DNA from 3 places in the Paenarthrobacter sp. 10N417 genome. Region 1 is predicted to be linked to each of the others. Evidence: riboswitches for the same ligand, from Rfam matches in the RefSeq annotation. Region 1 holds a riboswitch; each other region holds the start of a gene.
The links. Region 1 has a riboswitch for thiamine pyrophosphate ahead of AC1DCM_RS22645 (bifunctional hydroxymethylpyrimidine kinase/phosphomethylpyrimidine kinase). Riboswitches for the same ligand answer to the same signal wherever they lie in the genome.
Positions count from the first base shown of each region.

Region 2: it holds a riboswitch for thiamine pyrophosphate, as region 1 does, so the genes downstream of both, thiO (glycine oxidase ThiO) here and AC1DCM_RS22645 (bifunctional hydroxymethylpyrimidine kinase/phosphomethylpyrimidine kinase) in region 1, are expected to answer to the same signal.
Region 3: it holds a riboswitch for thiamine pyrophosphate, as region 1 does, so the genes downstream of both, AC1DCM_RS13445 (ECF transporter S component) here and AC1DCM_RS22645 (bifunctional hydroxymethylpyrimidine kinase/phosphomethylpyrimidine kinase) in region 1, are expected to answer to the same signal.

Region 1 covers NZ_JBFTIL010000024.1:50,800-55,996, forward strand. Annotated here, with positions in the region: gene AC1DCM_RS22640 (Rne/Rng family ribonuclease) at 1-2,752, shown strand, start outside; TPP riboswitch at 2,899-2,996, shown strand; gene AC1DCM_RS22645 (bifunctional hydroxymethylpyrimidine kinase/phosphomethylpyrimidine kinase) at 2,988-4,538, shown strand; gene rplU (50S ribosomal protein L21) at 4,916-5,197, shown strand, end outside.
Region 2 covers NZ_JBFTIL010000007.1:184,567-189,763, reverse strand. Annotated here, with positions in the region: gene AC1DCM_RS10910 (4a-hydroxytetrahydrobiopterin dehydratase) at 1-56, opposite strand, end outside; gene AC1DCM_RS10905 (thiazole synthase) at 88-885, opposite strand; gene thiS (sulfur carrier protein ThiS) at 890-1,126, opposite strand; gene thiO (glycine oxidase ThiO) at 1,123-2,370, opposite strand; TPP riboswitch at 2,363-2,480, opposite strand; gene thiE (thiamine phosphate synthase) at 2,508-3,191, shown strand; gene AC1DCM_RS10885 (ferritin-like fold-containing protein) at 3,237-3,905, opposite strand; gene AC1DCM_RS10880 (RNB domain-containing ribonuclease) at 3,947-5,197, shown strand, end outside.
Region 3 covers NZ_JBFTIL010000009.1:105,913-111,109, forward strand. Annotated here, with positions in the region: gene AC1DCM_RS13435 (energy-coupling factor transporter transmembrane component T family protein) at 1-172, opposite strand, end outside; gene AC1DCM_RS13440 (ABC transporter ATP-binding protein) at 169-1,782, opposite strand; gene AC1DCM_RS13445 (ECF transporter S component) at 1,782-2,402, opposite strand; TPP riboswitch at 2,480-2,616, opposite strand; gene AC1DCM_RS13450 (NUDIX hydrolase) at 2,748-3,425, shown strand; gene AC1DCM_RS13455 (DUF4235 domain-containing protein) at 3,462-3,722, shown strand; gene mnhG (monovalent cation/H(+) antiporter subunit G) at 3,805-4,194, opposite strand; gene AC1DCM_RS13465 (MrpF/PhaF family protein) at 4,184-4,462, opposite strand; gene AC1DCM_RS13470 (Na+/H+ antiporter subunit E) at 4,459-5,025, opposite strand; gene AC1DCM_RS13475 (Na+/H+ antiporter subunit D) at 5,022-5,197, opposite strand, start outside.

The DNA of each region.
Region 1 (5,197 bases):
TGCCGTAGAAGGCACCATTCCCGCCGAGGAAGAGGCTGAAGCTGCCGAGGAGTCCGCCCCCGGTTCAACGTCTTTGTTCCTGGAGCCGGTCTCCATTACGTCCATGATCTTCCAGGCCCCTGACCTCAGCACCGTGGCACGTCCGGCCGTCGAGGAAAAGGCCGAAGAGACTGAAGAAACTCCGGAAACGGGGACAACCGAGGAGCTGGAGGATTCCAGCAGCCGTCGTCGTCGCCGGAGCCGTGGCCGCCGTGGTCGGCGCGGAAACGAACGCGACGAGTCCGATGCCGAGGACGGCACTGAGACTGAGGACGAAGAAGAAGCTCCGGCAGCGGAAGCCCTCGAAGAGGGCGTCACGTCGCGTCGTCGTCGCCGTCGCCGCAGGGGTGACCAGGATCTCGAACTGACGGGCGGCTCTGACGATGACCCGCCCAACACGGTGACCCGTGTCCGCGCGCCCCGCCCGATCACTGAGACGGCCCCGTCAAACCGCGTTACCAGCGTTAAGGGTTCCACCAGGCTTGAGGCCAAGAAGCAGCGCCGCCGCGAATCCCGCGAGACCGGACGTCGCCGCCAGGTGATTACCGAGGCTGAGTTCCTTGCCCGCCGCGAGTCCGTGGATCGCCAGATGATCGTCCGCCAGCGCGACGACAGAATTCAGATCGCGGTCCTTGAAGACGGCGTCTTGGCCGAGCACTTTGTGTCCAAGACCCAGCAGGACTCCCTCATTGGCAACGTGTATCTGGGCAAGGTCCAGAATGTTCTGCCTTCCATGGAGGCTGCTTTTGTTGACATCGGACGTGGCCGTAACGCCGTGCTGTATGCCGGTGAAGTGAACTGGGACGCAGTGAACCTTGAGGGCCAGCCGCGCCGGATCGAGAATGCGCTGAAGTCCGGTGATTCCGTCCTGGTGCAGGTCACCAAGGACCCGGTTGGACACAAGGGTGCCCGCCTCACCAGCCAGATCTCCCTCCCGGGCCGCTACCTTGTGTACGTGCCGGGCGGTTCCATGACCGGTATCTCGCGCAAACTTCCTGACGTCGAACGCAACCGCCTCAAGCGCATCCTCAAGGATCGATTGCCGGAGAACGCCGGCGTCATTGTGCGCACAGCCGCTGAAGGTGCTTCCGAGGAAGAACTGACGCACGATATCAACCGTCTGCGCGCGCAGTGGGAAGGCATTGAAGGGCAGGCGTCCTCCACGAAGGTGCTGGCTCCGGAACTGCTTTACGGCGAACCGGACCTCACCATCAAGGTTGTCCGGGATGTCTTCAACGAAGACTTCTCCAAGTTGATCGTTTCCGGGGACGACGCCTGGGACACCATCGAGGCTTACGTTACGTACGTGGCTCCCGATCTGGTGGGCCGCCTTGAGAAGTGGACCAAGGACCAGGACATTTTTGCTGCCTGGCGGATCGACGAACAGATCCACAAGGCGCTGGAACGCAAGGTTTTCCTTCCGTCTGGTGGTTCCCTTGTCATCGATCGCACCGAAGCCATGACCGTGGTGGATGTTAATACAGGCAAGTTCACCGGCAGCGGTGGAAACCTGGAAGAAACCGTGACCAAGAACAACCTTGAAGCAGCCGAGGAAGTTGTTCGCCAGCTACGCCTGCGCGATATTGGTGGCATCATCGTCATCGACTTCATTGACATGGTCCTCGAATCGAACCGTGACCTGGTGCTCCGCCGAATGGTGGAATGCCTGGGTCGTGACCGCACCAAACACCAAGTGGCCGAAGTGACATCGCTGGGCCTGGTGCAGATGACGCGCAAACGCATGGGCACCGGCCTGCTCGAGGTATTCGGTGAGCAGTGCGAGCACTGTGCCGGACGGGGTGTCGTCACCCATGATGAGCCGGTGGAGCACCGACGCGCCAACGTCGTTGCTGCCGAGCATCACCGCCCGCACGTCGAACCCCAACAGCCTGCTGCACGCACTGATCGTAAGCGCCGCCGTGGCAAGGGTGGGGGACCGGCAATGGCCGAAGTGCCTCCTGCAGTCCACAGCACGCCGGCCGCCCCCGCAGCTCCTGCGACCACGGAGTCCGTGGACCCGGTCCGCCAGGCGAAGGCTGAGGCGACCAGGGCAGCTCTTGCCACGATCGCCGCTGCAGCACATGCCGCCCACCTGCACGATGACGAGGTTCACCGCGCGGAGGAGCAGGCCCGTGCAGCAGGCCAGCAGGGTCACACCGATGGATCTGCCCCTGAGGCTGCAACCGGCGAGGCTGGCGTTCCGGCTGCACCTGATACGGCCAGTCATGAGGCTGCGGTTCGGGAAGCGCGCGCCACTCCTGTTCTGCGTTTCGGTGGCGAAGAAGTGGCTCTTCCGTTTGTGGAACATCATGAGGAACCAACTGCTGGCAAGCCGGCCATGAGCCTGGACCTGCTGGCCGAGGCGTTCTCGCACCTCGGTGCCCCGCCGTCTGCGGAGGAAGAGGCCACGGCTTCGGTTTCCGAACCTGCGGCTGCTGCCGCCGTTTCCCCTGCCAGTGCTTCTGCTGGCACTACCGATGAGCACGATCATTCGTCGCGTGCCCGTGGTCGTCGTGGCCGGAGGAACCGCAGTGCCAGCAGGGCGCAGGGTGCCGCAAACGAAACCAGTGTGGAACACCACGAGGTAACTGCTGCTGCCGCTGGCGGATCTGCCCATGAGGCCAAGGCGCCGGCAGCGGAAGAGCCGGCCAAAAAGAAGGTAGCGGACGAACCCATCATCCTTGGGGTGGGAGTTCCCGCTTCAGAGCTGTAAGCAGGGCAACCAGTCACTAAGCAACCAAAGAGTCCCGCAGCATCCGTTTACGGCGGATACTGCGGGGCTCTTTCGTTGCCCGCCAGTCACATCGATTCCCCGAAGCTGTCCGGTTCCCGGGGCGAGGGGCTTCCGGGCTACGCTAGGAAACTGACACGGGGTGCCGGGCACGGGCCAGGCTGAGATCCAGACCCGTTGAACCTGTCCGGTTAGCACCGGCGAAGGGATGTCCACCATGGCTTCATCGTCGAATTCCGCTGTCTACCCTGTCTGCGCCGCGGGTATGGGAGCAGTCCCGGCCCGGCCACATCCGAGGGTGCTCAGCATTGCCGGCTCGGATCCTTCTGGCGGCGCCGGAATCCAGGCAGACTTGAAGAGCATCGCAGCGCACGGGGGCTATGGCATGGCTGCCATCACGGCTTTGACGGCCCAGAACACGTTGGGCGTCAGTGCAGTCCATGTTCCGCCCGTCGAGTTCCTGCGTCAGCAACTGGACGCGATCAGCAGCGATATTGAGATTGATGCGGTCAAGATCGGGATGTTGGGTGATGCGGCCGTCATCGACGAAGTCCGCAGTTGGCTCGAAGAGGTGCGTCCCGCCGTCGTGGTCCTTGACCCGGTGATGGTTGCCACCAGCGGCGACCGCCTTCTGCGGGAGACCGCCGAAATTGCGCTGCGCAGCCTCCTGCCGTTGGCGGATCTCGTCACCCCAAACCTTCCCGAGCTGGCGATGTTGCTGGGGGAGCCCGAAGCCCCCGACTGGGCTACGGCGCTTGACCAGGGTAAACGCCTGGCTGCTGAGTGTGGAACGACGGTTTTGGTAAAGGGCGGCCACTTGGCAGGAAACGACTGTCCCGATGCGCTGGTCAATACGAGCGGTTTGCTGCGACAGGACGTCATCGAGGTGCCTGGGCCCCGCGTTGATACCAGGAACAGCCACGGAACGGGGTGCTCGCTCTCCTCGGCGTTGGCCACGGTCCAAGCCCGCACCGGCGACTGGGAGGCGTCTCTCCGCGAGGTAAAGCCGTGGCTGCTGCAGGCCCTCGCGGCGGCCGACGGGCTGAAGGTGGGTAAGGGTAGCGGGCCGGTCCACCACTTCCACCACATGGAGCCAGCGCTGAATCCTGCCGGGAAATCCGGCGACTTTGCCGCGCGGCTGTGGGCCGAAGCTGCGCCGGAATTGGATGCGATTTACGGTCTCGCCTTCATCCAGGGCCTGCAGTCAGGCCGGCTCCCGGAGCCCGAGTTCAACTACTACCTGGCCCAGGACGCCATTTACCTGAACGGCTACTCGCGGGTTTTGGCGCGCGCAGGTGCACTTGCCCCCACTGAAGAAGAGCAGCTCTTCTGGGCGAAGTCATCGCAACTCTGCCTTGAAGTGGAGTCCGAGCTCCATCGGAACTGGCTGAGCACGCGCTCGGCCTCAACACAGACCGGACCCGTGACAAGGTCGTACGTGGACCACCTGCTGGCCACATCAGCCTCCGGCAGTTACGCCGTGTTGCTGGCGGCAATCCTGCCCTGCTACTGGCTGTATGCGGAGGTAGGGCAGCAACTTCACGCGGGGTATGTCCAAGCAGGCGCTCCCAGCGACCACCCTTACGCCGAGTGGTTGAAGACGTACGCGGACGAGGAGTTTGCTGCCGCAACCCGGAAGGCGATCGACTTTACCGATGCCGCCGCAATTTTCGCCTCCGCGCAGGAACGCGAGGCCATGGTAGAGGCCTTCGCACAGTCTTGCCGCTACGAGACAGCCTTCTTTGATGCACCCAGGCTCTTCGCCTGAGCAGGGTTTCCGAGGTTGCCTTCTGGGGCAATTCCACAAAACTCCAGCGCGTCGTCGGCCAAATCGCAGTATTCCTCCACAAACCCTGTAGGCTGTATGGGCACGGTGCCGGGAGAGTCCGTTACAACTGGTGATGCAAGTCACCCGATAGCCTCCGGACGCGGCCTCATTTGCAGCTGAAGGTCAAACTAGCGTAATCTTGATCTTCGGTGCTTACGCCAACACTTGGGTTATGCCCCTTGGAATTGTTCATGGGATGACTCGCGGGCTTCGATCTGAAGTCCACGGCGTTGAGGCACAGCGCGAACCAAGCCTGATTCCGGTTAAGGTTCCGCACGCAAATTTAGTAAGAAACGTCGAGAGAAGTGAGTACCCAAGTGGTGTACGCGATTGTCCGCGCAGGCGGCCGCCAAGAAAAAGTTTCCGTTGGAGACTACGTAACGCTTAACCGCGTCCCCGGTGGAGCCGGCAGCACGCTTGAGCTGCCCGCCTTGCTCCTGGTTGACGGCGACAAGGTCACGTCCGCTGCTGCGGACCTGGCCAAGGTCACGGTCACGGCTGAGATCCTTGAGGACCTTCGCGGTCCCAAGATCGTCATCCAGAAGTTCAAGAACAAGACCGGCTACAAGAAGCGCCAGGGTCACCGTCAGGAACTGACC
Region 2 (5,197 bases), on a different contig from region 1:
CCCTTGAGGGCGGTCTCCACGGCGATCTGGGTCAATGGCTCTTTCCTGTCAGCCACCACTGCTCCTTCATTGAGAGGAACTCTGCATTTAGAGGAACTCTGCCCGGCCTTCCATGGCCGATGACGCGAGGGCGTGCTCCCGGCGCGGGATTCGGCCAGCCTGCTTGGCCAGCCTACCGGCGATCACTGCGTGTTTGAAGGCTTCACCCATCTGCACGGGGTTCTGCGCACGGGTCACGGCTGTTGCCAGCAGGACAGCATCGCATCCCAGTTCCATGGCGAGCGCGGCATCGGACGCGGTTCCAATGCCGGCGTCGAGCACTACCGGGACAGAGGCCCGGGACACTATCAGTTCGATGTTGTGCGGGTTCAGGATGCCCAGCCCTGTACCAATAGGCGAGCCGAGGGGCATGACTGCTGCGGCACCCAGGTTTTCCAGGCGCAGCGCCAGGACAGGGTCATCATTGGTGTACGCGAAGACCTTGAAGCCGCGGTTCACCAGCTGTTCGGTGGCCTCCACGAGTTCCACCGCATCCGGAAGAAGTGTGTGCTCATCGGCGATGACTTCCAGCTTCACCCAGTCTGTCTCCAGCGCCTCCCGGGCGAGCTCCGCGGTCATCACTGCGTCTTTGGCAGTAAAACAGCCAGCGGTGTTGGGCAGGACCCGAATGTTGTGATCCAGCAGGAGTTGAAACAGTGAGCCTGTCTCGGCCGGTGAGTACCTGCGCATTGCCACAGTGGTCAGTTCCGTTCCTGAAGCCAGAAGGGCTGCTCCCAACCCGTCAAGACTCGGTGCACCACCGGTACCCATGATCAGGCGGGAGCCGAATTCGACGCCGTCGATCACCAAAGCATCTGTGCGGATGTCAGATTTTGCTACTGTCATTTTTTCAGCCTCCCTGGACTGCGGTTACGAGTTCGAGTTCGTCTCCATCGGCGAGCGCAGTCGCGGCCCACTGGCTGCGCGGCACTACCTCGGAATTGCGTGCGACGGCGACACCCAGCTTGCCGCCGTCGGCCGCCTGTCCGCGGTGGTCCAGGATGCGGCCTGTGATGGCGCTGACGAGCGTGCTGACGGATGCGTCATCCGCCACGGCATGAACGGAGCCATTGAGTTTGATGTTCATGGTGTGTCCTTGGTTGCTGGTTGGAGGCGGTGATCCGGCGTTGCCGTAAATCGATCAGGGGTGAAGTTGGACCATCGGGGATCGGCTGACCCGCTGATCAGCCCGCCGACGATTCTGGCGGCCACAGGCGTCAACAGGACGCCATGGCGGAAGAACCCGGTTGCGATTACGAGACCGTCGATGGTGCCCGCGCGCCCGGCAACGCGTCCCAGTAATGGTGCGTTGTCCGGAGTGCCGGGCCGTGCGCGGGCTGTCACTTCCAGCAGTTCCAACTCCGCCACCGCAGGCACCAGGATTTGGGCGTCCCGCAGGAGTTGGTAGACGCCTCCGGCGGAGACTGCATTGGTGGAGGCGGATAGTCCGTCCTCGCGCTGGGTGGCTCCAATCACCACGGTGCCATCGTCCCGGGGCACGATGTAAACGGGCACCCCGCGGACAATACCCCGGATGGTGGATGTGAGGAGGGGCTGGAGGTGGTGGGGGACGCGCAGCCTGAGGATGTCGCCGTAAACGGGCCGCAGGGGCAGACTGAGACCTTCGGGGAGATTACCGATCCTGGCCGCGTCCAGCCCGCAGGCGATCACAGTTTCCGAGGCCTCGACTGCGCCAGAAGCCAGTTCAACCCCGGAGACGCGGTCCCCATCCCAGAGCAAACGGGATGCGTGGAACGGCAGGGCGAAACCGTCCTCCGCTCCGGAAACCCACGTTGCGTCACCTGGTCCGTGGGCTGCCAACCCTTCCATGAGGCATCGTGCAAGCCGCCGCGGGTCCACTTGGTGATCGGCCGGTATGTCGAAGGCACAGGAAATCTGTGGACTCAGCAAAGGCTCACGTTGGCGCGCCTCCCGCAATGACAATGGCTCCACGTGCAGGCCCGCGGCCTGCTGGACTGTGCGGAGGTCTGCGAGGGCGCGGCGGTCGGCGGCGTCGGCACCAACGGCGATTGTCGGCGTCGTGCGGTATCCGGTGGCTGATTCGCCGCCATGGACGCCCCGGATGAAAGCGGGCCACAGTTGGGAGGATTCCAGCATGAGTTCCAGGAGGTGTTCCTCCTGGTAGTGGAGTTCGCTGACCGGAGCCAGCATCCCCGCGGCAGCAAACGTCGCACCGGCCGCGGGGGTGGGATCAATGAGGACCACCGAGCGGCCCTGGCGGCGCGCTTCGTGGGCGATGCCAAGGCCAACGATGCCGCCACCAATCACTGCAACGTCTGCCTGCAAGGGGGTTTGGCCGGATTCTGCCATGTGTTTCCTTCCCTACGCCGGTACTAGCCGGATCAGGTCAAGCGGTCGGCGCTGAAGCCCTCTCAGCCGGACGGTCATATGACGCTGTCACGGCTCCCGCAGTACGTGCCCAGTTTAGAGGAACTACTCTGGTTTCCATGACCCAGCATGATGTCCACACCACTGCCCGCCTTTACTTGTGCACTGATGCCCGCAAACGCCAAGGCGATTTCGAAGACTTCGTCGACGCCGCGTTTGAGGGCGGCGTTGACATCATCCAGCTTCGCGACAAGACGCTCGAGGCCGCTGAGGAGCTTGAGGTACTGGAGGTTCTGCACAACGTCGCCCAACGGCACGGACGGCTGTGGGCCGTCAATGACCGCGCCGATGTTGCCAGTATTTCCGGGGCTCCGGTGTTCCATATCGGGCAAAAGGACATCCCCCTGCCCGCCGCACGGCACCTCCTCCACGACCGCACCGTGATCGGCCTTTCCACCCATACGCCGGAACAGGTTGACGCCGCTATAGCTGCCTCCCCCGGCAGGAGCGGACTGGATTATTTCTGTGTTGGTCCGGTGTGGGCAACGCCCACGAAGCCCGGCCGTGAAGCAGTCGGGCTGGATCTGGTCACATATGCCGCAGAAGCCGTAATGCGCGCGGATGCGGAGACCGTAGGTGGCGTCCTCCTCCCCTGGTTCGCGATTGGCGGCATCGACCTCACCAACATTGAACAGGTGGTGGCTGCGGGAGCGAGCCGGATCGTCGTGGTGCGGGCCATTACTGAGGCGGAGGATCCGACGGCGGCGGCAAAGACTCTGCTGGAAGCGCTCGACGCCGGATAATCACCGCCGGCGCCCTGGCGGCAGCCGAGGATATGCGAAAGTCTCTTAAGCCGTGAGCCCGAGCCCGGACATCCGTCGGCCATGCCGCTCGGCAAGTTCAGCGGTAAGGGCCTTGACTGCAGTGCGGGCATCCCCGCCGCCCTTGAGCAGCGGTCCCAAGTGAGGATGTTCCATGCCCACGCGTTGGGCCTGGGTCAGCGCTTCACCGACGAGGCGGCGGCCCCACAAAGCCAGTCGCGATGCCAGGCGAGGATCATCAGCCAAGGCCCTGCGCAGGAGGACGCGTAATACTTCCGTGGCTTGGTCGGCGGAGGCCACCTTCTGGACAAAGAGTTGCGTCCCGCCGTCGAGGTACGAAGCGACCATGCGGTAAAAGTCCGATGACACGGTGTCGATCACATAGGCCTTCATGACTGATTCAAACCAGTCCGCCGGCTTTGTTCGCTCATGGAAGTGGTCAAACGAGCGCTGGAACGGAAGCATGGCCTCTTCGGCATCGAGTCCCATCTCCGAGAGCCGGCTGCTGATCAAGGCAAAGTTTCCGTAAGCCCCAACGGCAATCTTTGCCAACACTGCCCTGTCGTGCAGGGTGGGAGCGTACCGGGAGTCGAAAGACAGCCGGCCAAACGCCGAGAGCTCGCCGTACGCCATGGCTCCCAGCAGCTCCGAAGAGAGGCGCTGGACGCGAGCATTATCGTCCAAGGAAGTGCTCATGGTCCAAGACTATCCAGCGATTTCGGGCTAACCTGATTTTCGTGTCACATCATCGGATTTCGCCCAACGTCGACGACTCGTCGGACCAGCTCGCAGAGGCATTTGCAGCCCTTCGGACCGAACTGGAGCTCCCAGGCGAGTATCCGGCCGAAGCCGTGGCGGAAGCCAGGAAAGCAGTAGAAAAACACACACTGCCAGAGCGTGACCTCAGGGACATTCCGTTCGTGACCATCGATCCAGCCACGTCCACCGATCTGGACCAGGCCGTATTCATTGAACGGGCCGGCGACGGCTACAAAGTCCTCTACGCAATCGCCGACGTGCCATCCTTTGTTGCTCCCGGCGGGGCGCTCGATGCAGAGACGCGGCAACGGGGACAAACGTTCTACGCTCCTGACGGGAGGATCCCCCTGCACCCGGAAGTGATCAGCGAGAACGCCGGAAGCCTGTTGGCTGGTCAGGACTGCAGCGCCTTCGTGTGGGACTTCGAACTCGACCACAATGCGGAGGTGTCCGCTACGTCGGTGGCCCGTGGCACTGTCCGCAGCCGCGCCAAGCTCAGTTACAAGGGTGCCCAGGAACAGATCGATGCCGGCACAGCCCCAACGGTCCTGAAGCTCCTCAAGGAGGTTGGCCTGAAGCGGGTGGAACTGGAACGGCTGCGCGGTGGCGCCAACCTGAACATGCCGGAGCAGGAAATCGTCCAGGCGACCGGCGGCGGGGGCTACAGGATTGTGGCCGCGCCCTCCCTGCCGGTGGAGGACTGGAACGCGCAGATATCCCTCATGACCGGGATGGCAGCGGCCCAACTGATGCTCGACGGAAAAGTGGGCATCCTGCGCACCATGCCGGCGCCGGATGAACGGTCGCTGCTCCATTTCAAGCGCCAGACCAAGGCTCTGGGGAAACCGTGGGACGGCGAGGTTACCTACGGTGAGTACCTTCGGACACTTGACGCTTCGGATCCCAAACAGCTTGCCATCCTGCACTCGGCAGGCACGCTGTTCCGCGGCGCAGGCTACACGCCTTTCGATGGTGAGCTTCCCCCAAACGTCATCCAGTCAGCCATCGGCGCACCCTATGCTCACACCACTGCCCCTTTGCGCCGACTCATCGACCGCTTTGTCCTGGTGATCTGCGAGGCCCTCAGCAACGGCCACCAGATCCCGGCGTGGGCGCGGGAAGCACTTCCATCCCTGCCTGAGATCATGGCGTCATCCGACCAACTGGCCGGGCGGCTTGAGCGTCTGGCCATGGACACCGTGGAAGCTGCACTCGTCGCGAACCACATC
Region 3 (5,197 bases), on a different contig from region 1:
GGCCAGCCAGCGGGAATAGGGCCAGCTCGGCGACGAGCGCCGTTGAAGCGGATACCCAGTCGATCGACAACGCCAGCACCAGCGAAATGAGAAAGACGGACACGAACTTCACCAAAGGATTGGCCCGCGTGAGGAGGGCGTGGTTGCCGCGCAGGTTCAGGGCGTCCCTCATGCGGCACCGGCTTCCTGGCGGGCATCGTCGCTATGCGGGTCCGGGATGCGCGGGGGCGCCGGATCCAGGCGGAGCTCCGTGCCGCCAAGGACTGCACTGAATTCTTCGTCGTGCGTCACGGACACAACAGCCGTTCCAGCGTCGAGCAGTTCCGACAGGAAGGATGCCAGTTCGGCCCAGGTGTTGGCATCCTGGCCGAACGTGGGCTCGTCCAGCACCAGCACCTTGGGATGGGCCGCAAGGACCGTGGCAACGGACAACCGCCGCTTCTCGCCGCCGGACAACGTGTAAGGATTCGCGTCCACCAAGTGCGTGAGCCGCAAACGCTCCAGCAATTCATCCACGCGTTCTTCACCATGGCCCAGATGCTTTGGTCCAAACATGAGCTCGTCCAGGACCTTGCCCGTCACGAACTGGTGCTCCGGTTCCTGGAACACGGTGCCAATACGCGAAATCAGCTGATCCGCCTTCCACTTGAACGGGTCGATTCCAGCTCCCTCGGAAAGCTCGACGGCGGCACTCACCTTGCCGTCCACGGGCGCCAGAAGGCCGGCCAATGTGAGCGCGAAAGTAGATTTGCCGGCGCCGTTAGGGCCCGTGATGGTGAGTGCCTGGCCAGCCCGTACTTGTGCACTGATACCCGATTGCACGGGGACGGGTGGGATGGTTTTGAAGCGACGACGGCGCGACTTCTCACGGGAAACAGCCAGGTCCTGTGCCACGAGGAGGAGTTGGGCGGTGGATTCATAGCCGCCCATTTCCTGAGCTGTGCTCCTGCGGGCGCGAGTCGCCGGAACGTACCCCGGCACCCAGACTCCCGCTGCCATCAACATGGTGCGGGCCTCTGTGAGCACCTGATCCGGCGGACCGTCCAGGAGCACACCGCCTCCAGCCGAGGGTGGCTGGAGGACCACGATCCTGTCCACCAGGTCCTTCCACACAGAAACACGGTGTTCTACTACAACCAAGGTGGCACCGGTCTTGTCCAGGCAGCGCTGCACGGCGTCTCGAACCTCAAGCACGCCCAGCGGATCGAGGTTGGCCGTAGGTTCGTCAAGCAGGATCAGCCCGGGCCGCATTGCCAGGATGCCAGCCAACGCAAGGCGCTGCTTCTGCCCGCCGGAGAGTGCCGCCGTCGGGTGGTCCAGTGCCAAACCGCCGCCGGCTGCGGTGCGCAACCCAACGTCGTCGAGCGCTTCATGGACGCGGGCCCAAATTTCATCCCGGGGAACGGCAAGGTTTTCGGCGCCAAATGCGACGTCGTCACCAACCCGGGAGAGCACCGCCTGGGTTTCCGGGTCCTGCTGCATCAGACCTGCGCGGCCGCGCTGCTTGCGGGGAGCGACGCCGTCGATCAACAGCGAGCCCGTCTCGTCCGAATCGTCTTCCTCGTCACCTAGCACACCGGCGAGGGCGTGGAGCAGTGTCGATTTCCCTGCGCCCGATGGACCCAGCAAGAGTACACGCTCGCCCGGCTCGATCCGGAGATCGAGGTCCTGGATGGCAGGTGTGGAACGCCCGGCATGCCGCCATCCCCACCCTTGGGCGGTGATGGCGGCAGGCCGGACTTGGTGGTTGCTTTGCTGGTTGCTGCTTTCTTTCGCAGGCATTAGTTAAAGACGGGCTCCGAAGCAGCCTTGCGGGACGCGAAGGAGCTCAGGACGCCGGTCTTGGCCAGCCCGCGGGTGGCAACCCAGGACAGCGCGCCGGCGATGATCGCACCCGAGAGCGTGCAGAAGGCGATGTAGGCCAGCTTGTCGATCGCTTCGTAGGCGATATTCCAGCCCCAGGGCAGGAAGGAATCGTTCAGACCGCAGAAGAGGCCCGCGCCCGCACCTGCGAGGAGTGCAGCGGACAGGTCGAACTTCTTGTAGCGGAACGCAGCGAAGACCAGTTCTGCGCCCAGTCCCTGGAGGATGCCGGAGATGAGGACGGTGGTGCCGTACTGGGAACCCATGATGAGTTCGCCGGTGGCGGCGACGGCTTCGCAGAACAGGGCTGCGCCCGGCTTGCGGATGATGAGCATGCCCAGAACGGCGGGGATCATCCAGCCACCGGCGATCAAACCGGTGAGCGGCGGATAGGCGGCGTTCATGGGGATGGATACGATTGCGGCGCCCTGGGACCAAGCCCAGAAGATTACGCCGCCGGCGATGGCAATCAAAGCTGCCACCACGATGTCTACAACACGCCAGTTATAACTGGTTTTCTTCACGCTTGCCGTGGTCATTTTTCTGCCTCCTGAGGTACAGGAGGGGAAAGTGCTCCCCGGAACTCCCGGCCGGCTTGCGCCGCCCGGTTCCGGACACTCTGAGAAGCTCGACTCCCTTGCGCCGGTACTAACCGGATCAGGTTCGAGGGTCTGCGGCTGTCCGCACTCTCAGCGCCCTCGCGTCTCCTGCATCTCTGCAAGGTCCGACGGCGGCGCTCCCCTGTCGTTATTAATCTGCCCTTATGGGCGTGGTTCAGTTTACACCTGTGGGTGTTCGTGGGAGGTGGGGGTTAGTCACAAATCGGCTGGCAACCACACCTGAGAGAATGATCCAGCAGAATCGACGCGGCAAAGGGGTATTTCATGACGGACCTTCCCACTACGGACATCCCGGTTCCCCAAGCCCGCCTTGCCGCGAGCGTCATCCTGCTCCGGGACACCCCGGGCGGGCTCGAAGCCTTCGTGCAGCACAGGGTTGCCACCATGGACTTCGCCGCCGGCATGGTGGTCTTTCCGGGAGGCCGGGTTGATGCCGCAGACCAGGGCGGATGGGATTACCCGGCTGACTTGCTGGAACGGCATGCTGCAGACTGGCGCCTGACCTCCATCGCCGTCGATACCGAACACGCACCGGCAAAGTCGGGCATGGTTCTCACGGCTGCCCTGCGGGAGGTTTGGGAGGAGGCCGGACTTAGCCTTGATGCCTCAGATCTGCGACCGTGGGCCAATTGGGTCACGCCGACGGACATGCCAAAGCGTTTCGATACCTACTTCTACGTAGCCAAGCCTGCTCCGGAAGCAGAACCCCAGCATCAAACCACCGAAGCGTGGCAATCACTCTGGATGCCTGTGGACGGGATCCTGGCGGCTGAAGCCTCCGGTACATTGCAGCTGATGCCACCCACGTATTACCTGCTCAAGGAAATTGCCGGCCTCGGAACAGTAGATGCTGTATGGGAAGCCGATCACGACGTTGTTCCTGTCCTCGCACCACGCGGTTCCATGGCAGCTTTCCTCAAAGAACGGGAAAACCGCCGCTAGTCCCAACCCACCTGGAAGTGAGGCTAGGCTGGGGGCATGAACCTCTTTTTCAAGCTGCTGGGTGCCGGAGTAAGCCTGGCAGCCGGATTCGTCGGCACCAAGTTGGTCAACAAGGGCTGGGAAAAGGCCACGGGCAACAAACCGCCCACGGGCCACGACGATATGGAAACGAGCCTCCGCTCAGCGTTGTCCTTCGCGCTGATTTCGGCCTTCGTCAGTACGCTCATCCAGGTTTTCGCGAGCCGCGGCACCCAGCGTGCCATCGCCCGCTTCGCCAAGACGCAGGACATCGTCTAGGCCGCGCATAGTTGCTCCAACGCGGGGTCAGTTAGGGTCCCTCACCGCTGTCGGGAGGGTGCTTAAGTGACCCCGCGTTGTTCTAAGTGTCCGGGGTGGAACCGTCGGCGGCTGCCCTTTGGACAACCGCTTCAAGCTCATCCTTGGTGAGCAGTTCGCGGTGCCCATGCTTGGTCCGGTAAGCGGAGCGGCCCACCATATGTGCGGAGACCGGCGCAGTCAGCAGCTGGAAAATCCAGGCCACCACCAGAACCGGCCAAACCCACCATGTGCGCATTTGCAGACCCATGGCCGCCAGCATGAGGAACAGACCCAGAACTTGCGGCTTGGTTGCCGCGTGCATGCGGCTCAGGAGATCGGGAAACCGCAGGAGGCCGATTGCGGCTCCGAGCGACATCAGGGCACCCACCACAAGAAACACGGCCGTCACCGCATCAATGACTGCATCCACGCCGGTCGCTTCAGGACTCATTGCTGTGATCCCTCCGATCCGCTACAAATCGGGCAAATGTTACCGAGCCTACGAAGCCGATCACCGCGAGAGCCACGAGCAACACCAAGTTATTCRGGTGCCGGTTCATCGCCATGTCGATGGCAAGCGCTGCGCCAAGAATGGCCAGCAGGACGTCCGATGCCAAGACTCGGTCCAACAAGGACGGGCCGATGGCGATGCGGATGATCGCGCCCACCGCAGCCAAACTCAGGATCACCGCCGTTACCAGCAGAACAAGTTCTTTCACAGGGTTGCCCCTTCCATGCCCGCACCGGGTTCAGCCTGGAGTGCGTGGAGTTCCTCGCGCGTTCCCATGATCCGGATCAGCGCGGCCTCGATGTTCTGGACTTCCTGGCGGATCTTAGTGATATCAGCATCCTCATAAATGTTGAGCGCGTGCAGGTAAAGCGTGGACGTCGAGCGGTCCACTTCCACCACCAACGAGCCCGGAATCAGCGAGATAACGTGCCCGGTTGCCGTGACTATGAGGTCAGAATGGCTGCGCAACGGAACAGCGACGACGGCGCTGCGCACCTTTGGACCCTTCACTACGGCCAGGTACAAGACCAGGAAGCTCGCTGCCGCCACTCTGCCCAGGAACATCAGGGCGAATGACATGGCACGCAGCACGTTGAACCTGCCCCCGAGCTCCACTGGCGGAAGGTAGAAGAACTTGGCCACGAGCACGGCGATGAGCGCACCGAACAGCAGGTTTCCCGGACTGAAGTCCCTCCACAGGGCACCCCAGACGATGACCAGCCATACGAGCAGCGGCAGTTCAGTGCGGAAGGAGATCGGTTTACGGCTCATTTGGCAGCCCCTGACTGACCCACTGCTGGTACCTCCGCGGAGTCCCCCAGGACTGAATGGATGTAGGCAGTGCGGTCCAACATGATTTCCGCCGAGCCGTCTGCGAGGTGAAACAGTGGGCCAGCAAAGACTGTGAGCGCAACACCGAAGGCCACAAGGCCAGCCGTGGAGC